Regions from separate parts of the Pectobacterium peruviense genome, predicted to be linked through region 1. Evidence: predicted binding sites of a transcription regulator. Region 1 holds the regulator's gene; each other region holds the start of a gene.
The links. The regulator PurR, encoded in region 1, represses purine synthesis genes. The targets are predictions, from matches to a motif close to CANGCAAACGTTTGCNTG.
Positions count from the first base shown of each region.

Region 2: purL (phosphoribosylformylglycinamidine synthase) is a predicted target of PurR. The motif match lies at 2,395-2,412, and genes of this name have one in related genera.
Region 3: cvpA (colicin V production protein) is a predicted target of PurR. The motif match lies at 3,866-3,883, and genes of this name have one in related genera.

Region 1 is NZ_CP161826.1:2,006,210-2,013,651, forward strand. It holds gene DUT67_RS09135 (riboflavin synthase subunit alpha) at 1-229, shown strand, start outside; gene cfa (cyclopropane fatty acyl phospholipid synthase) at 298-1,449, opposite strand; gene purR (HTH-type transcriptional repressor PurR) at 1,880-2,905, opposite strand; gene DUT67_RS09150 (YnhF family membrane protein) at 3,296-3,385, shown strand; gene DUT67_RS09155 (C40 family peptidase) at 3,476-4,327, opposite strand; gene DUT67_RS09160 (Grx4 family monothiol glutaredoxin) at 4,668-5,018, shown strand; gene rnt (ribonuclease T) at 5,130-5,801, opposite strand; gene gloA (lactoylglutathione lyase) at 5,951-6,358, opposite strand; gene DUT67_RS09175 (DUF1289 domain-containing protein) at 6,647-6,886, shown strand; gene slyA (transcriptional regulator SlyA) at 7,117-7,442, shown strand, end outside.
Region 2 is NZ_CP161826.1:1,349,277-1,356,718, reverse strand. It holds gene purL (phosphoribosylformylglycinamidine synthase) at 1-2,299, opposite strand, end outside; gene mltF (membrane-bound lytic murein transglycosylase MltF) at 2,578-4,023, shown strand; gene tadA (tRNA adenosine(34) deaminase TadA) at 4,189-4,671, opposite strand; gene yfhb (phosphatidylglycerophosphatase C) at 4,792-5,430, opposite strand; gene murQ (N-acetylmuramic acid 6-phosphate etherase) at 5,478-6,404, opposite strand; gene lapG (cysteine protease LapG) at 6,839-7,442, shown strand, end outside.
Region 3 is NZ_CP161826.1:1,594,486-1,601,927, reverse strand. It holds gene DUT67_RS07275 (lysine/arginine/ornithine ABC transporter substrate-binding protein) at 1-562, opposite strand, end outside; gene DUT67_RS07270 (UbiX family flavin prenyltransferase) at 978-1,550, opposite strand; gene purF (amidophosphoribosyltransferase) at 1,753-3,270, opposite strand; gene cvpA (colicin V production protein) at 3,292-3,792, opposite strand; gene dedD (cell division protein DedD) at 4,106-4,870, opposite strand; gene folC (bifunctional tetrahydrofolate synthase/dihydrofolate synthase) at 4,860-6,128, opposite strand; gene accD (acetyl-CoA carboxylase, carboxyltransferase subunit beta) at 6,234-7,151, opposite strand; gene DUT67_RS07240 (DedA family protein) at 7,376-7,442, opposite strand, start outside.

The DNA.
Region 1 (7,442 bases):
TAAAGGCTTTGTCGGGATTGATGGCATCAGTCTGACGGTGGGAGAAGTGACACGCGGACGTTTCTGCGTGCATTTAATTCCAGAAACGCTGAACCGTACAACGCTGGGTCAGAAGCGCTTGGGCAATCGCATCAATATTGAAATCGACCCGCAAACGCAGGCCGTGGTCGATACCGTAGAACGCGTGTTAGCCAGCAAGCAGGCGAGCGACCTCGTCAGCGAAGAGTAATCCCTGCGCAGCATCTTTTTGTAAACCGGATGAACATCATCATCCGGTTTTCTCTTTTCTTTTCTCTCTCAGCGCGAAACGCGTAATCCACCGTCAATCCCATTGATACTGAATACGATCTGCCAGAGCTGAAGTTCTCTGGCTCTGAACGCCCCTGCGCACGCGTTCAGATAGTAGCTAAACATCCGACGAAAACGGGCGGTGTAGCGTGTGGAAAGCTGGGGCCACCCTTGTTGAAAGCGCGTATGCCATGCCAGTAATGTGCGATCGTAATCGGCACCGAAGTTGTGCCAGTCTTCCATTACCATGTAAGGCTCACTTGCCTGCGCGATGTGCTGCATAGAGGGAATACAGCCGTTGGGGAAGATGTATTTATGAATCCAGGGATCAATGTGCGGGTTGGTCTTATTGGCGCCGATAGTGTGCAGCAGGAACAGTCCATCGGGCTTAAGACTGCGTTTTGCCATGCGAAAGTAAGCGCCATAGTTGCGCGGGCCGACGTGTTCAAACATACCGACAGAGACGATCCTATCGAATTGCTGGTTCAGATCGCGGTAGTCTTGTCGCGCAATGGTGACGCCAAGATCCTGACAGCGCTGTTGCGCCAGACGCTGTTGCTCTCTGGAGATGGTGATGCCGTAAACGGAGACACCGTAGCGACGCGCGGCGAACTCAGCAAGCCCGCCCCAGCCGCAGCCGATATCCAGCAGCGTCATGCCTGATCTTAGCTGGAGTTTTTCGCAAATCATGGTGAGTTTGTCTTCCTGCGCTTGTTCCAACGTGTGCGCCTGTTTCCAATAAGCGCAGGAATATTGCATGTAGGGATCGAGCATTAGGGTAAAGAGATCATTACCTAAATCGTAATGTGCTTTGCCGACAACCTGAGCACGTCTGCGGGACTGCAAATTGGTGACGCGGGAAATGGCGACTCGAGTAAGATCGTGCAAGCGGCGAGGTAGTGTATTTTCTAGCCCTGCACGCAGGACACGATGGAAGAACATATCCAGCCGTTCGCACTCCCACCATCCGTCCATATAGCTTTCACCTAATCCCAACGAACCTTCTCGCAAGACACGTTTAAAAAAGCGGGGATGGGTAACGTGGATATCAAAGGGGCGAGTACCGTTGATCGCGATATCCGCAGCGGCTAACGTGTCTTGCATTATGTGGAACCAAGGCGCGGTATCGTGATCCCATTTTTCTGCATAAGGTAATCCCATCATGTCTCCTTAACTTTTCACGAGTATCCCCGTCATACTTCAAGCTGCATGTGTGTTGGCTGCGTTCAGTCACCCGAATCACTTACCGGAGTAAGCTCATCGGGATTCCTTTTCTTGCCGCCTTCCTGCAACTCGAATTATTTAGGGGTAAAAGTATCGTAAAACACCTGGACAGCACTTACTGCAGCCGACGTATCGGCTGTCACCAGAGAAAAATGAAGAAGAAATTTGCACGTAAACAGGATCTCATTGGCAAAAGCACGGACCTGCTTACTGACGTGCGGCTATCGCTATTTTGGTTTTATCAGTGAAACTGAAACGCAGGGTTCAGTTTAGAGTTGCTCCAGCCAATATACAAGAAAATTGGCTGGAGCAAGCAGAGAGGGAAAGCGGGCAGGAATAGAAAAACCGTCTGTATTGGTCGTCGAGATTAACGGCGATAATCGCGGAATGGACCATCGGCAACCGAGCGACGTTCAATCAGCGTCGGGTGTACTTCAATGACGTGCGCATCTTCTCGCTTACTGGTAATACGATCCAGCAGCATAGAAAACGCGGATTGGCCCAGGCGTTCTTTCGGTTGATGGATGGTGGTCAGCGCTGGCGTAAAGAAGCGCGCATGGCGCACGTTGTCATAACCGATCACCGAAATATCCTGTGGCACGCGCAGGCCCAGTTCGTCGGCTGCACAGATGGCACCCATCGCCATAATATCGCCACCACAGAATACGGCCGTAGGTCGCTGTTTCTGCGCGAGAATCTGATGCATGGCTTTATAGCCGGATTCCGGTTCGAAATCGCCCTGAACAACCCATTCGTCGCGCACGGCGATGTCGGCTTCCTTCAATGCTTTTAAAAAGCCGAGGTAGCGCCCGCTGCCGGTGTTGCGCTCTTGAATGCCGGGGATCGCGCCGATATCTCGATGACCGCGTTCAATCAGGTAGCGACCCGCCATATAACCACCTTCAAAGGCGTTATCGATAATCGTATCGGTAAAATCGCTGTGCATCTGTCCCCAGTCCATGACGACCATTGGAATGCTGCGATAATCTTCCAGCATGCCCAATAGCTCCGGCGGGTATTCGGCGCACATCACCAACAGGCCGTCGACGCGCTTTTGCGCCAACATGGAAAGATAAGCGCGCTGTTTGCCAATGTCGTTATGAGAATTACACAGCACCAGCGTGTAACCTTTGGCATAACAGCTGTTTTCGACTGCTTCAATGATCTCGGCAAAGTAGGGGGCTTCGCTGGATGTGGCCAACAAACCAATAGATTTAGTGTGATTAACTTTGAGGCTGCGAGCGACGGCGCTGGGCGAATAGTGCAATTCTTTGATTGCCGCCCTGACGGCTGCCTTAGTCTCTTCGGCGACGAAACGTGTTTTATTGATCACGTGCGATACGGTTGTGGTGGAAACGCCAGCACGTTTTGCCACATCTTTAATCGTTGCCATCTAAAAATGACTCCTGAACTTACCTGTTACAGACGTAAGTATATTGTTAATCGTTTGCCTACGTTTAAAGTTCTTCTTCTAAGCTAAAAAACAGGATTTCAGAAGGAGAATGCCGAATGTTATACCGAAGGGGTCTGGGTTGACGTTTTTCGACTGATACGCAGCGCTTTCATAAACAGCGGATTGTGTCCGATTTATCATGAAAGTGAAAGGGCTAATTTATACTATTAGTGATGCATTCGTCCGAGATTTTTCGCTAGAATTATGAAAGAATCGTAATAACCCTATTATTTGTAGCTTTAACCGTCTAAGCGGGTTCTGCTGCACATGGTGGTGTCTTTTTTTAGATGAAGTTTCAGATGAAACTTGTTCGCTAATAAGGAGTGGTTTATGGATACAGATCTGAAGATGTCTTTACTGACAACCGTTGGCTCGTTAGCTGTGATCATCGCGTTTAGCTTTATTGCGGTGCTGAACTAACCGATCGGCTTCTGCGCTGGTTGGTATTCAGACACGTTGGTGGTGCATAAACGTGTCTGAATTATTTAGGGTATAACCGGTATAATTTGCTTAACGAATGGTCTGTGGCGTGACCACGCGACGCGCGCCAACGTAGTGCTCCTGCCAATAATCTTCGCTCAGCTTGCTGATGCGAATATCTGAGCCCGTACGCGGCGACTGGATAAATTTCCCTTCTCCCAGATAAACCCCAACGTGATCGGCTGCGCCACGATTATTGATGCGGAAGAAGACCAAATCGCCACTTTCTAGTTCACTCTTTTTAATCGGCGCGGCATCACGTAGGTGATACATTTCGTTTGCGGTACGCGGGATTTGGATCTTGACGACGTCTTTATAGGCGTAATAAACCAGTCCGCTACAGTCGAATCCGGTAAAGGGAGATGAGCCGCCCCAATGGTACGGTTTACCTATTTGGCTCATCAATTTATTCATGGCGGTCGTTTTGGCATGCTGATAGCGTTTTTTATGCGCCGCGCTCAGCGCCATTCCTTTTTCGGTGGGAGACGGGTTTTTATCCACCTTCTCTTTGAGTGCGGTTTTCTTTAACCCGGTTTTAACTCTGGCCTGTGCAGTTGTCTGCTTCTCGTCTTCAGGTTTCAGTTTTTTAAGGTTTTTCTTTACTAGCGCGGGCGTGCTGCTTTGTGTCCGTGACGGTTTTTTTTCTGTCGATTTGTTAGCGCTACGGGGTTTGGTTTTAGTGCTGACTGCGGTAGGTTCGGGTTTTTTGCTTTTGATCGGCGTCGGTGATTTAGCATTACTCTTTGTTTGACGGCTTTTCTTATTCGTTTCTTCAACGACGTTTTTCTTCGGTGCCGAATGCGGGGTATGCGGCGCAGCCTGAACGACGTTCAGGCATAGATTACTGAAAAATAATATAAAAAGAGTAATAAATAAGCGCATAATAAAAGTGACCGAACATAATCCTTAACTCGCTCAATCCTCACAGTATTCCTGAAAACGGCGTCATAAAAAAGTAGGCACGGTCGCTTTATTCATACAGAATAGTGAAAAAACGTTAATAGTTGTTTTTTCGATTGATTTATCAGCATTTTTTGGCGTTGATTTCATCAGCGACGCAAAGCGACGAGAAAAATAACCCTACAAAAAATGGCGTTTTTTTGTAGCTAGTGGCATCGGTACAATATCATTGAGTCAATGTCGCTGTCGCAATACTTCTGACGGCGGCTCATGGCTAGCGTTTTGGACGTTAGCCATCCTATAGGTTTAAGGAAGCAAGAAGATGACGACACCGACAATTGAAAAAATTCAGCGCCAAATTGCTGAAAACCCGATTCTGCTGTACATGAAAGGCTCCCCGAAATTACCAAGCTGCGGTTTTTCCGCACAGACCGTTCAGGCATTGTCTTCATGTGGCGAACGTTTTGCTTATGTAGATATTTTACAGAACCCAGATATTCGTGCTGAGTTGCCGAAATACGCAAACTGGCCGACATTCCCGCAGCTGTGGGTTGACGGCGAATTAGTTGGCGGCTGTGATATCGTGGTTGAAATGTTTCAGCGCGGTGAATTGCAACAGCTGATCAAAGAAACGGCAGACAAATACAAAGCGCAGCAGGCCGATCAAGAGTAAGTCTCTTATCAAGCATAATCGCGACGCGTAATGTTGTTATGTTGCTAGAGTAAAGTTTTCCAGCGGGTGCCTTATGGCACCCGTTTTTTGATCTTAGTCTTTCCCGCCGACTCAGTCTTCGGCTGATGCGTCTTCCAGCGAATCTTCTTCCAACGCAAGCGGCCATCCGCCCAGACGTTTCCAGCGATTAACCAGCTCACAGAACAATAATGCGGTCTGATTTGTGTCATACAGCGCGGAGTGTGCCTGGCTGGAGTCAAACGCAATACCCGCGGTAATACAGGCTTTAGCAAGAACCGTTTGACCTAAAACCAGCCCGCTGAGCGCTGCGGTATCGAAGGTGGCGAAAGGGTGGAACGGATTACGTTTCAGGCTACAACGCTCCGCTGCCGCTGCCATAAAGCTGTGATCGAACGTGGCATTATGCGCCACGATAATCGCGCGGTTACAGCCCTGATCTTTGATCCCTTTACGCACGACTTTGAAAATTTCATGCAGCGCGTCGTATTCGCTTACCGCGCCGCGAAGCGGGTTGGTGGGGTCAATGCCGTTAAATGCCAGTGCAGCAGGTTCCAGAATTGCGCCTTCAAATGGCTCAACATGAAAATGTAGTGTTTCATCTGGCTGCAACCAACCGTCTTGATCCATTTTTAATGTTACCGCCGCGACTTCCAGCAAGGCATCGGTTTTCGCATTGAATCCGGCGGTTTCAACATCAATCACTACCGGGTAAAACCCACGAAAACGGCCGCTCAGGGCGTTCAGATCACTTTTATCAGCCATTTGTCTCTTAAATTGTTAGCAAAACGCAGCGCGCATTATTGCAAATTTTGACTGGAGATGCAGCATGCCCGTTGCCGTTTCAAACGTCGGAGATTGTAGAGGAAGAGAGAAGAACAGGTGCCGATGTAGCACCTGTATTGCGCAGGATCTTAGTGGCCGATGCCGTTACCAGCGTGGGCATTTTCGATCAATTCGATTTTATAACCATCTGGATCTTCGATGAATGCGATAACGGTCGTGCCGCCTTTGACCGGACCGGCTTCACGCGTCACATTGCCACCCGCCTTACGGATACGCTCACAGGTTGCGGCAACATCGTCAACGCCCAACGCGATATGACCATAGGCATTGCCCAGATCGTAGCTGTCGACGCCCCAGTTGTAGGTCAGCTCGATAACCGAACCCTCGCTCTCTTCGGTATAACCGACGAAAGCCAGCGTGTATTTGTACTCGGTATTCTCGCTGGTGCGCAGTACACGCATTCCCAGAATTTGGGTATAGAAATCAATAGAACGTTGTAAGTCGCCAACACGCAGCATGGTATGAAGTAAACGCATAGTGCCCTCGTTAAAAAGTGCAACAAAAGGGAAGTATAACGTTGTGGCTCTGCTGAGTCCAAGCCGTTGGGATGATGCTAAAAATGCGACACTGCGGTTAGGTTTGTGTTAAAACGTACTATCAGGAGGGCTAATTAGCGCATTGGGTCAGTTTTAGCCGACCTTGTGTGTAAAAAAATCATCAGTTATTACAATGGTTACCTAATTATTTTCATTGTGACTGTCCGTTTGGGCTTGCCAGCAGTAAAGAACAGGGCTTCAATAAATAGAGTTGTAGCAGGAGGTGTTGTGCCAGAGCAACTTGAACTCTTTGTTGTCCCTAATCCATGCCGTGGTATTTGTCAGACGGATGAAGGCGGGTATTGTCGTGGTTGCTTTCGCAATCGCAATGAGCGCTTTAGTTGGGGCCAAATGAGTGATGCGCAGAAACAGGATGTGCTGCGTTTGTGTCGGCAGAGAATGAAACGGTTACAGCGTTCAGAGAAAGCCGATGCGTCAGCAGAGTCCCATCAGCCATCGTTGTTTTAAGCCATCCTGTTTTAGATGATCTATTTACGTGAAATTTTGTTTAAGCAACGCAGGAGCGTTCGATTGAATAAAATAAGCCTAAGATCATTTTTAAAAGACTTTTATTTGATAGAATCCACTGCGTTAGGGTTCTATTTTTTACGATAATAAAATCGTTTTTTTATTCTTATAAATCAGAGTTGATTGCAATCCAGGGATATAACTTAGTGTGCTAACAATAAGGAGAGGTGATGGAATTGCCATTAGGATCTGATTTAGCCCGTCTGGTGCGCGTGTGGCGTGCGCTGGTCGATCATCGATTAAAACCACTTGAACTGACCCAGACGCATTGGGTTACGTTGCATAACATATACCATTTACCCCCTGGCCAGTCGCAGATTCAACTAGCCAAAGCAATAGGTATTGAGCAGCCCTCATTGGTCCGAACATTGGATCAGCTTGAGGAGAAAGGGTTAATCACTCGTCACGTTTGCGCCCACGATCGCCGGGCAAAACGTATTATGCTGACTGAATCAGCAGAGCCGATAATACAGGCAGTCAATGGTGTAATTAGTCA
Region 2 (7,442 bases), 660 kb from region 1:
ACGCCGGACACAGTTCCTCACCCACGGCTTTCACCGCATCGTACAAGCCAGCATCTTCGCCCGGATGCCCTGCTGCAGCCATCCAGTTCGCAGACAGCTTCACGCGGGTCAGTGGGCCAATGTGCGTGGCAGCAATGTTCGTCAACGCTTCACCCACGGCCAAACGCGCGGAGGCGGCGAAGTTACGCAGCGCGACTGGCGCACGTTCGCCGATAGACATCGCTTCACCGTAATAGCTGTCGAGGCTGGCAGTAGTCACTGCACAGTCAGCCACAGGCACCTGCCACGGCCCGACCATCTGATCGCGCGCGACCATACCGGTAACAGAGCGGTCGCCGATGGTGATCAGGAAGGTTTTTTCCGCAACAACTGGCAAGTGCAGCACGCGCTCGACTGCTTCGGCCAGATAGATGTCGTCACGCTGTAGTGGCGTACCCTCTACCTGTTTGCGCTCAACATCACGCAGCATCTTCGGCGTTTTACCCAGCAGTACATCCAGCGGCAGGTCTATTGGTTTGTTGTTAAAGTGACGATCGTTCATCGTCAGATGCAGTTCTTCCGTCGCTTCACCAATCACCGCATAAGGTGCGCGCTCACGACGGCAAATTTCATCAAACTGTGCCAACTGTTCTGGCGCAACCGCCAGAACGTAGCGTTCTTGCGATTCGTTACACCAGACTTCCAGCGGGCTCATGCCCGGTTCGTCGTTCAGAATATCGCGCAGTTCAAAGCGACCACCGCGACCGCCGTCACTCACCAGTTCCGGCATGGCGTTAGACAAACCGCCCGCACCGACATCGTGGATGAACAGGATCGGGTTGGCTTCGCCTAATTGCCAGCAGCGGTCGATCACTTCCTGACAGCGGCGTTCCATTTCCGGGTTATCACGCTGCACAGAAGCAAAATCCAGATCCGCATCGGACTGACCTGATGCCATAGAAGAGGCCGCGCCGCCGCCCAGACCGATATTCATGGACGGTCCACCCAGCACAATCAGTTTGGCTCCGACGATAATTTCGCCTTTTTTGACATGATCGCCACGGATGTTACCAATACCACCCGCCAGCATGATCGGCTTATGGTAGCCGCGCAGTTCTGCGCCATTGTGGCTATCAACACGCTCTTCATAAGTACGGAAATAGCCAGTCAGTGCAGGACGGCCGAATTCGTTGTTGAATGCCGCACCGCCCAATGGGCCTTCGGTCATGATATCCAGTGCGCTGACAATACGATCTGGCTTGCCGAACTCTTCTTCTTCCCACGGCTGGATAAAGCCAGGAATCCGCAGGTTCGATACAGAGAAGCCCACCAGACCCGCTTTCGGTTTGGAACCACGGCCCGTTGCGCCTTCATCACGAATTTCGCCACCTGAGCCTGTTGCTGCGCCCGGCCACGGTGAAATTGCGGTTGGGTGGTTATGCGTTTCAACCTTCATCAGGATATGCGCGTCTTCCTGATGGTAATCATATTGCCCGCTAGCATTGGTATAGAAACGGCCGACGGCGGAACCTTCCATGACGGCGGCGTTGTCTTTATAGGCAGAGAGAACGTGGTCAGGTGTGTGTTCAAAGGTGTTTTTGATCATTTTGAACAGGGATTTCGGCTGAGTTACGCCATCGATCACCCAATCCGCGTTAAAAATCTTGTGGCGGCAGTGTTCAGAGTTCGCCTGCGCGAACATATACAGTTCGATATCGGTCGGATTACGGCCCAGATTGGTGAAGGCTTCCAGCAGATAATCAATTTCATCTTCTGCCAATGCCAGCCCCAGACGGATATTCGCCTCTTCCAGCGCCTGACGCCCTTGCAGCAGAATTTCGATGCGTTTGAAAGGTGCAGGTTGATGGTGAGAGAACAGGGCTTCGGCCTGTTTCAGGTCGCTAAATACGCTTTCCATCATCCGGTCATGCAGCAATGCCCCCAGTTGCTGCCACTGCTCATCGCTCAACGTTGGCGCATGAATATAAAAAGCCAGACCGCGCTCCAGGCGCAGTACTTTGCTTAATCCACAGTTATGGGCGATATCGGTAGCTTTGGAAGACCACGGTGAAATGGTGCCGGGACGTGGCGTCACCAGTAACAGATGACCTTGCGGTTCGTGCTCCGCGAGAGAAGGACCATACTTCAGCAAACGTGTCAGTTTGGCCTGTTCATCGTTGTTCAGCGGAGCGCTGACATCGGCGAAATGTACGTATTCAGCATAGATATCGCTGACTGGCAAAACGTGCTCTTTGCAGCGGACCAGCAGTTTATTAATACGAAAAGCCGATAAGGCAGGTGAACCACGCAGTATTTCCATAATCTAAAGTTCTCTCGTCTTCGATGCACTGGCTGCGATACAGCCACTGGGTACAACAGGGGGAAACGCACATATTATAGAGAATCCTTCCCTCGGACGAAACCGTTTGCGTGGCGATAATTTCACTTCGCACCCGCCGAATGATTAATCGGTGACCAAATCAATAAAAGTTGCACACTGGCGGTTTGTTAAGCAAAATGCCCCCACTCTGGGAAATGACGTATAAAAAAACTGCCGTTACAGACAGCCTGGCCACATGGCCGCCGAGAGATAACTATTTGAAGCCTTTAAAATTAAATTATTTTTTCATCGGGATTATCACGTTACTGCTGGCGTTAGCGCTATGGCCTAGTATTCCCTGGCGCAGTAGTCAGGATGTACAACTCAGGCAGATCCTCTCACGCGGTGAGTTACGTATCAGCACCGTTAACTCACCGCTGACTTATGCCATGAGCAACGGATCCCCGACAGGTCTGGACTATGAACTGGCAAAACGTTTCGCCGATTATCTCGGCGTCAAGCTGGTGGTCTCGTCACGCAAGAATCTTGACGAATTGTTCGACGATCTGGACGGTGACGATGCCGACCTGCTGGCTGCTGGGCTGATTTACAATCACGAGCGTCTGGAACGCTTCCGTGCCGGCCCGACCTACTACTCCATTTCGCAGCAGATGGTCTACCGCCTCGGATCGCCTCGTCCAAAAACGCTGGATAAGCTACAAGGCCGATTCGTTGTTACGTCGGGTTCCGCTCATGCAGCGACCCTACGCGATTTAAAAGCCGCGAAGTACCCGCAGTTGAGCTGGGAATCCGCCTCGGATCAGAGCACGCAGGAATTATTGAAACAGGTTGCCGACGGCAAACTGGACTATACGCTGGGTGATTCGGTCACCATCGGTTTGATGCAGCGTATTCACCCACAGCTCGCCGTCGCCTTCGACCTCAGCGATGAAGAGCCTGTTACCTGGTATATGCGCCGTTCACACGATGACAGCCTGTCCGCCGCGCTGCTGGATTTTTTCAGCCAGATTGTCGAAGACGGTACGCTCGCGCGTCTGGAGGAGAAATATCTCGGTCACGTTGGCGAATTTGACTATGTTGATACCACCACGTTCCTGAGTGCGATTGATGAAACACTGCCGGATCTGCGTCCACTGTTTGAAAAGTACGCTACCGATATCGACTGGAAGCTGCTGGCGGCCATCTCCTATCAGGAGTCACACTGGAACCCGCTGGCGACCTCCCCTACCGGCGTGCGTGGGCTGATGATGCTCACGCGTAACACCGCAGAAAGCCTGAACGTGACTGACCGAATCGACCCAGAACAAAGTATTCGCGGCGGCGCACAATATATGTCGCATATGATGCAGAAAATGCCGGATACCATCCCGGAAGATGAAAAAATCTGGTTTGCGCTGGCGTCCTACAACATGGGATACGCCCACCTGCTTGATGCACGTAAATTGACTGAAAAACAGAAAGGTAACCCCGACAGTTGGGTGGATGTAAAAATGCGCCTGCCGATGCTGAGCCAAAAGCGCTATTACACCCAAACCACCTACGGCTACGCGCGCGGACACGAAGCCTATAACTACGTGGAAAACATTCGGCGATATATGGTGAGTCTGGAAGGTTATCTGATAGAAAAAGAAGCTAAAGTGCAGCAACAAACCCAGATTGCACTGGGCTATCCAGCCGTTCCTCTCACCAAGGTGCCGGAATAACAGTACCGTAATAGATCTGCAAAGGAAGAAAAAACGCCGCGCCCCCTGCGTTAATGCGGATCACATCAGCCGCCGTTTAGGAGAAACACGGGGATGGGGTTCCATAGTGACACCTCGCCTCGTGGTCGCTCCGTGTATATCGATTCTTAAACGTTCGGCATTAGGCTATTCCTGCGCTGCGTTTTTATCTTTCTCTGCGGCACGACGGGCTTTATGCTGCTCACGGCGCAGACGGAAGAACGCGCTGAGCGTCGCTGAACATTCATCAGCCAGAACACCAGATTCAATCACGATCTGATGATTCATGCCAGGATGGCGCAGAATATCCACTAGCGACCCCGCAGCCCCCGTTTTCTCATCTGACGCACCGTAAACCAGACGACCGATACGGCTGTGTATCATCGCGCCCGCACACATAATGCACGGCTCCAGCGTGACATACAGGGTGGTCTCCAGCAGGCGGTAGTTTTGCAACACCTGCCCTCCCTGCCGCAGCGCCATAATCTCGGCGTGCGCGGTAGGATCATGATGTCCTATCGGCCGATTCCACCCTTCGCCAATCGCTTCGTTATCCAGCACCAGCACTGCACCAACCGGCACTTCGCCTTCATCCTGAGCACGCTGAGCCAGCGTCAATGCATAGCGCATCCAGTATTCATTATCACGCAGGCTAACCACATTTCCTCACTTAGAACCGATCCCATTAGGGCTATTTCACTTACCATTTTGGCGGCGCATTATACCTATATGGATGGCGTATTGAAGGCGTTACTCTAACTGTTGCAGACTACCTTCCGGCGTCACTCGCCAGCGGTGTTCGCAAAAATAGAGCAGCGGATTGTCCTGCTTGCTGTCGCTGTAACCGCTGTAGAGCTTAAGCGGTGCGCCAAGGCGCTGCTCCATCTGCGTCACTTTCTCATGTCCGAGACAGCGCAGCGTTAATACCCAACCACCGTAGCGGCGTGTAATTTGGCTACCCATCAGACGAACACCGGGCAGAAAAGGTGAATCGTGATAAACCCCTTCAACCAGTCGCTGTGGCGATCCGGTCACCAGCCAGACCTGCGCATCGCTGTCTTCAAGATAGGTTTTCAGCCGCTGCTGAACCTGAGGAAACGGTATGACATCGCGACGAAACACGCCGACGAACTGCTTTTCAAGCTGAACGAGGTCGTCTTCGTCACGCCCAAACGTAATCGCCCACAGCAGCCAGCTCATTGGCCAGCGAGCCGCTCGACCGCGAATCAATAATCCCATCCCAATAACGGGCAATAGCGGAATAACCAGGACGAGGTTTAACGGCAACCTACGAAGCAAGAAACGCAAAAAGCTGCCAAACATATCCTGCTGATGCAGCGTGCCATCCAGATCAAAAAAAACAATGCGTTGCTCTCGCTTATCACTCAAAACGTTTCCCCCGATTTACCTCAAGATAGATCGACACCAAAATAGTCTTACCCGCCAAGTAACGCCTCACGCAGATAGCCGTTGTGCTGTTTCAGACGTTCACGCGCCACTTCCACATCAATATTAGCCAGAAGCATCAGAATCGCTGGCTTAACGTCGTTATCCGACTGCACCAGCGCCTGCCGTGCCCTGTCCAGATCGGCTCCCGTCGCTTCCACCACGATGCGACAGGCACGATCAAGCAGCTTCACGTTAGTTGCCTTCACATCAACCATCAAATTCTGGTACACCTTGCCCAGCTTAACCATTACGCCAGTAGAAATCATATTCAGGACTAACTTTTGCGCTGTACCCGACTTCAGCCGCGTCGAACCCGTTAATGCTTCTGGGCCAACGACGGGGGAAATCGCCACTTGTGCTTCCTGTGCAATAGGCGAGTGCGGGTTGCAGGAGATCGCCGCCGTCCGGCAGCCAACGTCACGCGCATAGCGCAATGCGCCAATCACATACGGCGTCCGACCTGATGCAGCAAGACCGACCACCATATCGGCAGCCGTTAAACTCAGCGATTTCAAATCAGCTTCACCGAGCGCAGGATCGTCTTCCGCCCCTTCTACCGCCTTGAGTAACGCTCCCGGCCCGCCAGCAATCAGGCCGATAACCAGCCCATGCGGCACACCAAACGTCGGAGGACACTCGGAAGCATCCAATACGCCCAAACGGCCGCTGGTTCCCGCCCCCAGATAGATCAGACGCCCACCCGCCTGCAACGACGCCGTTGCCAGATCGACAGCCTCGGCAATCGCGGGTAAAACCTGCGCAATGGCTTCGGGGACTTTCCGGTCTTCCTGGTTAAATACGTACATCATCTCCAGCGTAGAGAGCTGATCCAGCGTCATCGTTGCCGGGTTCCGCGTTTCGGAAACCAGCATCCCCAAATTAAGGTTCTCTCTATCCACTACGCCTGAACTCATTCTGATACCTCATGCTTTATGTCAGCGTTCTTTCAACGTTCTTCACACGCCTATGACAAACCACTATTTTCACCACTATACCCCAAATAATTCGAGTTGCAGGAAGGCGGCAAGAGAAGGACAAATTTGTCGGGAACGAATTTGACCAGCCAGCGGCTGGCCTTCGGTGAGAGACAGGATGTCTCTCATTTCATCCCGATGAGCTTACTCAGGTAAGTGATTCGGGTGACAAATCTGCCAGGAGCAGATTTGAACGCTGCTTGCAGCGGCCCTTTAGGGCGAGGCCACGATGGGCCGAGTATTTGAACGTAGCCAACGCATATGCAGCTTGAAGTATTACAGGTATATACTGCTTTTGAGACCTATGAAAGTACGCTATTCTGCATCGAATTCACTCTCCACATTCATCTCGCAAGGTAAGCAGAAAAACCTCAGTGCAACTCTCCGGGTTCAGCATCTCCAGTTACAAGCTCTTCTTTATTAGCTGTCTGCTGTTTCTGCTGGCGGGTTCCCTGCGTGCGGACTGGGATTTTATTACCATTAATCAGCGAACCGAGCAGCTTTATGGTCCGGCAACGCCCGATGCTCGCCGCCGGATAGATGAATGGCAGGCGCTGTTGGTGAATTCCCGTAATAAAGATGAAAAAACTCTGCTGAGTAGCGTGAACCAATTTTTCAATGACCGAATGCTGTTTCGCGATGATATCGTCGTCTGGAATCAGGAAGATTACTGGGCAACCCCGATTGAAGCGCTACGTAAAGGCGCCGGAGACTGCGAAGATTATGCGCTTGCCAAGTATTTTACACTGCGTCATTTAGGCGTCTCTGCGGACAAATTACGCATCACCTATGTTAAAGCCCTGCGTCTGAATAAAGCACATATGGTGGTGACCTATTACCCCACGCCAACCTCGATTCCGCTGGTGCTGGATAATCTGACCGACAAGATCCAACCTGCGACAGAGCGCAACGATTTAGTTCCAGTGTACGCCTTTAATGGCGGTGGCCTCTGGCTGCCGGGGGCAAGCGGCAGCAACA
Region 3 (7,442 bases), 410 kb from region 1:
CACTTCCTGCCACTTCGTCCTGAAATGCCGCATCGATACGACCTGCGCCCAGATCGGCGTAAATCAGATCCTGATTTTGATAAGCGACAACTTCAACGCCTTTTGGCTGCCAGTTCGCGTTGGCAAAAGCCTCCTGCGTTGATGCCTGCAATACACCAACACGCTTACCGCCCAAAGAAGCCAGCGTTGGCTCGATGCTCGCACCTTTTTTCGCAATCAGGCGTGCATTGGCAGCATACAGCTTCTCTGTGAAAGCGATTTCCTGCTGACGTTTTTCGGTAATGGACAGAGAAGAGATGATGGCATCAATTTTTTTAGCTTTAAGAGAAGGAATTAACGCATCAAAGTCGCTTTCTACAAACGTACAGTTAGCTTCGATACGCTTGCACAGCTCTTTTGCCAGATCGATATCAAACCCAACCAGTTCGCCGCTGGCATTTTTGGATTCAAAGGGAGCATAGGTAGGATCGGTGCCGATTTTAATATTTTTAGGAATCTCTGCCATGGCGCTGCCTGCAGCCAGAATAAGTGCCAACGGCAAAACTTTGATCAGTTTCTTCATATTGCTACCCTTATCATGAGTGATTGATGTCATGTGTCGTCAATGTCGGAAGACATACCGATTTATTGCTTTAAATATGAACGATATGAGTGTTATTTGTTTTCTACGCCGACTATTACAGTTTTCATAAGCAGTATTCATGCCACAATGAACGTAAGGTCGTTGTAAAAAGCCTATGAGCAAAATACGCAGAAAATGATGGTTAACCATTTGATTAGGAAAATTTTTCTGAGTTTTTTTGGGAGTGAGTAACAATAAGAATAGATAACATTGGCACGAATACAAAAATCCAAATGCACTATTTAAGTGCTCTTATGCGCAAAATTGGTGCAATGTGATAAAAAGGCACAAAAAAAGGGCAGTAAAGGTTTACTACCCCATGAGAAAAAAATAACGAGTCTTGTCACCTATCGTGCTATGACGCACCCTGCCAGCGAGTAAAGAGATCTTTCGGCAGGTCAATATCAAACTGATCCAGAATACGATTCACCGTCTGATCGACAATATCCTGCACACTTTCTGGGCGATGATAAAACGCAGGCACCGGCGGCATAATTATCGCGCCTAGCTCAACGGCGGTAGTCATCAGCCGTAAGTGCCCTAAATGCAATGGCGTTTCACGCACCCCCAACACCAGAGGACGACGCTCCTTCAACACCACATCGGCGGCACGAGTCAGCAGATTGTCGCTGTAGCTGTGCACAATGCCGGAAAGGGTTTTTATCGAACAGGGCAAAATTACCATCCCCGCCGTTTTAAACGACCCCGAAGAAACGCTAGCAGCGATATCCCGCGTGTCATGCACCACATCGGCCAGCACCTGTACATCACGCAGGCTAAAATCCGTTTCCAGCGCCAGCGTCTGCCGGGCGGCCTGGCTCATAATCAGATGGGTTTCGATGCCTTCCAGCGTCTGTAATACCTGTAGCAATCGGATGCCGTAAATGACACCGCTGGCACCGGAAATCCCTACAATAAGTCGCTTCATTCATACTGCCTCTGGCTGACCGCGTACGCCGATACGCGGAAAAATCATCTGCGCAAACTTTGCCGCATTGATTAGTGATAAGCAAGGATAAGCACTGAAACGATGCTTTTACATACAGTCAGGTTTTCTATATACAAGAAGGGGGAGAACACTTTCGCGCCCTCCCCCTTCAATAAAACCAGCCCTACCGTACAGCTAGCCGTTAACCTTCGTTGTGCAGTTCCAGATCTTCGACTTCATTCTGGCTACGCAACGCTTTGGCATCATCGTTACGCAGCGCTTCCAGGTAATCCAGATAGCCTTGATCGACGTCTTTGGTCACATAAATTCCGTTGAACACTGAACATTCAAACTGAACAATATCCGGATTATCTTCACGCGCCGCGTCGATCAGGTCGTCAAGATCCTGGAATATCAGCTCATCGGCACCGATAATCTTACAGATCTCATCCACTTCGCGACCGTGGGCAATCAGTTCATTAACGCTCGGCATATCGATACCATACACGTTAGGGAAGCGAATTTCCGGTGCCGCAGAGGCCAGATAAACACGCCTAGCTCCTGCTTCACGCGCCATCTCCACAATCTGCTCCGACGTTGTACCGCGCACGATAGAGTCATCGACCAGCAGCACATTCTTGTCACGGAACTCGGCACGGTTCGCGTTCAGCTTACGACGCACAGATTTCTTACGCGCCTGTTGTCCTGGCATGATAAAGGTGCGGCCAACATAGCGGTTTTTCACGAATCCCTGACGGTACGGCTTGTTGATAATCCGCGCAATTTCCAACGCGATATCACAAGAGGTTTCAGGAATCGGTATCACGACATCAATATCGAGATCTTCCCACTGACGTGCAATCTTTTCACCGAGCTTCTGACCCATGCGAACACGTGCGCTGTAGACCGAAATTTTATCGATGAAAGAGTCCGGGCGTGCGAAGTAGACATATTCGAACAGGCACGGGTTGCTCTTTGGATTCTCTGCGCACTGGCGGGTAAACAGCTGCCCTTTTTCCGTAATGTAGATCGCTTCTCCCGGCGCAACATCGCGTAAAAATTCAAAGCCCAGCGTATCCAGTGCGACGCTTTCAGACGCCACCATATATTCGCTGCGGCCATCTTCCAGATCGCGCTTACCGATAACCAGAGGGCGAATCCCGTTAGGATCGCGGAATGCCACCATGCCATGGCCGATAATCATGCCAACACAGGCATAGGCACCGCGAATTTGCTGGTGCGTTGCGGCAACGGCCGCAAAAATATTATCGGCTTCCAGCGGGTAATGTTGGAAACGGTCCAGCTCTCTGGCGAAAATATTCAGCAGAATTTCAGAATCAGACGTGGTGTTAACGTGACGACGCTCCTGCTCGAACAGCTTTTTACGCAGTTCGTGGGCGTTAGTCAGGTTACCGTTGTGAGCCAGCGTGATGCCGAACGGAGAGTTAACATAGAAAGGCTGTGCTTCCGAGGCGCTGGAACTGCCCGCTGTCGGATAGCGCACATGGCCAAGCCCCATGTTTCCCTGTAAGCGTTGCATGTGCCGCGCTTCAAACACATCTTTCACCAGGCCATTGGCCTTACGCAGGCGAAAACAGTTAAAGGCATCGATGGTTACAATGCCCGCAGCATCCTGCCCACGGTGTTGCAACACCGTTAACGCGTCATAAATCGACTGGTTGACCGGTGTAAAACCGGCGATACCGACAATACCGCACATGGTGTCTTTTCCTCATCAGCGCTACCGCAGCGGTAAATGCTGCGGCAAGAAACTTGACGTGCTTTGCAGGTAGTCAAAAAACCACCTGATAATATAACTGAACTGTGGGATTAACTGGGACTGCTTCCAGTCATCACTTTGTGAAAAACTGGTGAACGTATCCAGAAAGAATAGCAGTGCGGAAACGATCAGCACCCCGCGCAGCGCACCAAAACAGATGCCCAGAACGCGATCGGTGCCGGATAATCCGGTACGTTCAACCAGTGAACTAATCACATAGTTGACGATAGCTCCCACAATCAACGTGGCAATAAACAGAATGGCAATCGCAATGCCGTTACGCACCAGTTCATCATCAAAACGGGTGAAGTAGACCGCGAGGTAGGCGTAGTAATGACTGGCAACAAAAAAAGCACATCCCCAGGTTACTAACGACAGCGCTTCACGAACAAACCCCCGGATCAGGCTAACCAGAGCCGAAAATCCGATGATGCCAATAATGACGTAATCAACCCAAACCATGAACTATCCTAATAATGAACGATGCTACCGATAAGCCGCTACGTCATCCTGTTCGCGGCGCATTCTAACAGAAAAAGAAAACGTTTGCGTAGCGTATTTCCGCCGATTTCATCGATAGATAATCAGGCGAAAAAACCGACACCACTCATGCCTGATTCTATTACCTATCGGCATATCAAAACTAACTACAGGTCTCTTAAAACGGCTACGGGGCCGAGTATCACTGGTGTGAACCTCATCCCCGCCGCCTATTTTTGCTTACTGACGTGACAGATTACGGACAATCCATCACGTTATTATCATGCTCGTAATCTTAACGAACGGAATGTGCTCGTACCTGCCCGCTAAGCCCACTGAGCTGTTGCAGTTCGCCCAACGAAGACTCTAACTTCTGCTTCGAAGCATCCGGTCCGACATAAATACGGGTGATCTGTCCTGAAACTGGCGTTGACGGCACGGTATACGCGCGATAGCCAGAGAGACGAAGCTTCGCGACAATTTCGTTCACCTTATCCGCATTTTTCAGCGCACCAAGCTGCACAATGTAGGCCTGTCCGACAGGCGCTTGCGGCGTCGGCTGCGTTTCTGGTTTCACTTCCGGCTTAGTTTCCGGTTTGGTTTCCGGTTTAGGCTCTGGCTTCGGTTTCACTTCTGTCTTCACCTCAGGTTTTGGCTGAGGCTTTGGCGTCACTGGCGTTGTCGTCTGAATTGGTGGACGCTCGACCACCACAGGCGGTGCCGTCATGGTTGGCGTATTCGTACCTGCACGCGACGATGCTGGCGGCGTGGAGGTTTCGGGAGCCTTGGTTTCAGGTAATTTCGTTTCAGGTGCTTCGGCTTCCGCACTGTTCTGCATCGCCGCTTCCGCCCCTTCCGGTGGCTGACTTGGCAACGACGGATTCAGCGCAGGTAGCGATTCCATCTCATTGCTGTCACCCGGCTTAGGAATCAGCGGAATCGACGCAAACTCGTCTTCGTAGTGCTTCTTCTTACCGTCCAGCAGGCCAGGTAAGACGATCACGCCCAGTGCGACCAGAATAACCGTGCCAACCAGGCGATTCTGAAATTTACTCGCCATTCACCTTCTCCTCATCCAGCGCTTCCATCACATGCGCTACCGTATGAAAAGATCCACACACAATGACAATATCCTGCTCCGTCGCGTCAGACATCGCCTGCTGCCAGGCGGTAACGACATCAGGGAATGATTGACTGCGCGTCAGATGCTCGGCAATCTGCTGCGCCGTTGCGCCGCGCGGGCCTTCTAACGGTGCGCAATACCACTCATCAATCAACGACGTTAAGTGGGCCAGCGTACCCGCGATATCTTTATCCGACAGCATGCCGACAACAGCCCGCATTTTTCCGGTTTTCGGCAACCCAGCCAGACGGTTTGCCAGATACGCCGCCGCATGAGGATTATGTGCAACATCAAGAATCAACCGCGGTGATTCCTGCACTATCTGAAAACGCCCCGGCAATGCTGCGCGCTGTAAGCCTTGACGAATCGCCTCTTCGCTCACGTTAAGTGAAGAATAGTGTAGTGCAGCTAGTGCAGTGGCAGCATTCGGCAGTGGGACATTAGGGAGTGGTAGGCGTGACAATTCACGCTGCTTGTCCTGCCAGCTCCATGTTTCGCGCTGAACTGAAAACTCCCAGTCGCGACCACGGCGGCGCAGCAATGCGCCTTTCTCAGCGGCAACATCGGCAATGGTTCCTGGCATATCGGGCTCACCAACGACGGCGGGTCTGTTCTGTCGGAATATCCCCGCTTTCTCACGACCGATGCTCTCCCGATCGTTACCTAGCCAGTCGGTGTGGTCGATAGCAATGCTGGTGACCACAGAGACATCCGCATCCACAATATTGGTCGCATCCAGACGCCCGCCTAATCCCACTTCAAGAATGACGACATCCAGATTCGCTTGCTTGAAGAGGTGCAGTGCCGACAGCGTACCGAATTCAAAATAGGTGAGCGATACCGCTCCTCTTCCTGCTTCAATATCCGCAAATGCCTGCGTGTGCTGCGCTTCGGACAATTCGTTGCCCTGAATACGCACCCGCTCGGTATAGCGAACAAGATGAGGCGAACTGTACACGCCAACCCGTAGCCCTGCGGCTAATAGAATGGACTCCAGCGTACAGCAGGTGGTTCCTTTGCCGTTCGTCCCCGCAACAGTGAAAATCGTGGCGGCAGGCTGTAGCAGTTGAAGATGTTCAGCAACCTGCTTAACGCGATCCAAGCCTAAATCAATGGCCTGAGCGTGCAGGTGCTCAAGATAATGAAGCCACGTGACCAAAGGTGACGTGGCTTGAGGTATTTGAAGAGTATCCATGAGTCCCGTTCACTGGCTTACGGTTCATTGCGGGCAGAACGTGCACATTACCACGTCGTCGAGAAAGACGTGGTCGAATGCCACACACCCTGCCCATCATGTCAATTATGCGTCATCCTGTGATGATTCAGACGGCGCATCGCTGCGGGTTTCCACGTCATCATTGCCCGGTTCTGGATGATTCGTCAGTTTGGCAAGAATGGTGGCCAGCTTGTAGCGCATTTCCGGACGACGAACGATCATATCAATCGCCCCTTTCTCAATCAGGAATTCACTGCGCTGGAAGCCCGGCGGCAATTTTTCACGCACGGTTTGTTCAATAACGCGTGGGCCGGCAAAACCGATCAGCGCTTTTGGCTCGGCAATATTCAGGTCGCCCAGCATCGCCAGACTGGCAGAAACACCGCCCATGGTTGGGTCAGTCAGCACAGAGATATAAGGCAAGCCGCGCTCGCGCATTTTTGCCAGTGCCGCACTGGTTTTCGCCATTTGCATCAGCGACATCAGCGCTTCCTGCATACGCGCACCGCCACTGGCGGAGAAACACACCAGCGGGCAACCGTCTTCTAGTGACTGCTCAACAGCACGCACAAAACGCGCACCCACGACGGACGCCATTGAACCGCCCATGAAAGCGAACTCAAACGACGCGACCACAACTGGCATGCCGTAAAGTGTGCCTTTCATGACGACCAGCGCGTCTTTCTCATCGGACTGTTTCTGCGCAGAAACCAGACGATCTTTATATTTTTTGGAATCCCGGAATTTCAGGACATCCTTCGGCTCCAGTTCGCTTCCCAGCTCGACAGTGTTTTCTTTATCCAGAAAAGCCTGTAGACGGGCACGCGCAGACAGGCGCATATGGTGATCGCACTTCGGGCAGACCCCCAGATTACGCTCTAACTCGGCACGATAAAGAACCTGACCGCAGCTATCACATTTTGTCCAGACCCCTTCAGGGATGTTCGCTTTACGGGTCGGTGTGATATTGCTTTTGTTAAGAATTCGTTCAATCCAGCTCATTGATAACCTTTCTGCTTGAACCTGGCAAATGCCAGTCCGCTGTTCATGTTATTCCCTGACAACATTGCCAATGAAAAAATGCCTGAGACGCACAACAGTCGCGGTACAAAGGCATCGGCATCAAGGATGTTCCCAAGAACAGACCATAAATGCTGCCCATTAAACCATAACGCTCCGGGACTGTGGATAAAAAACTGGTCAAACCGGATGTTAAAATACTTCACTTATTTCACATTACCGCGCGTGGCTGCTCTACGGTGACGGGCAATTTCAATAATACCCGGCAGGATA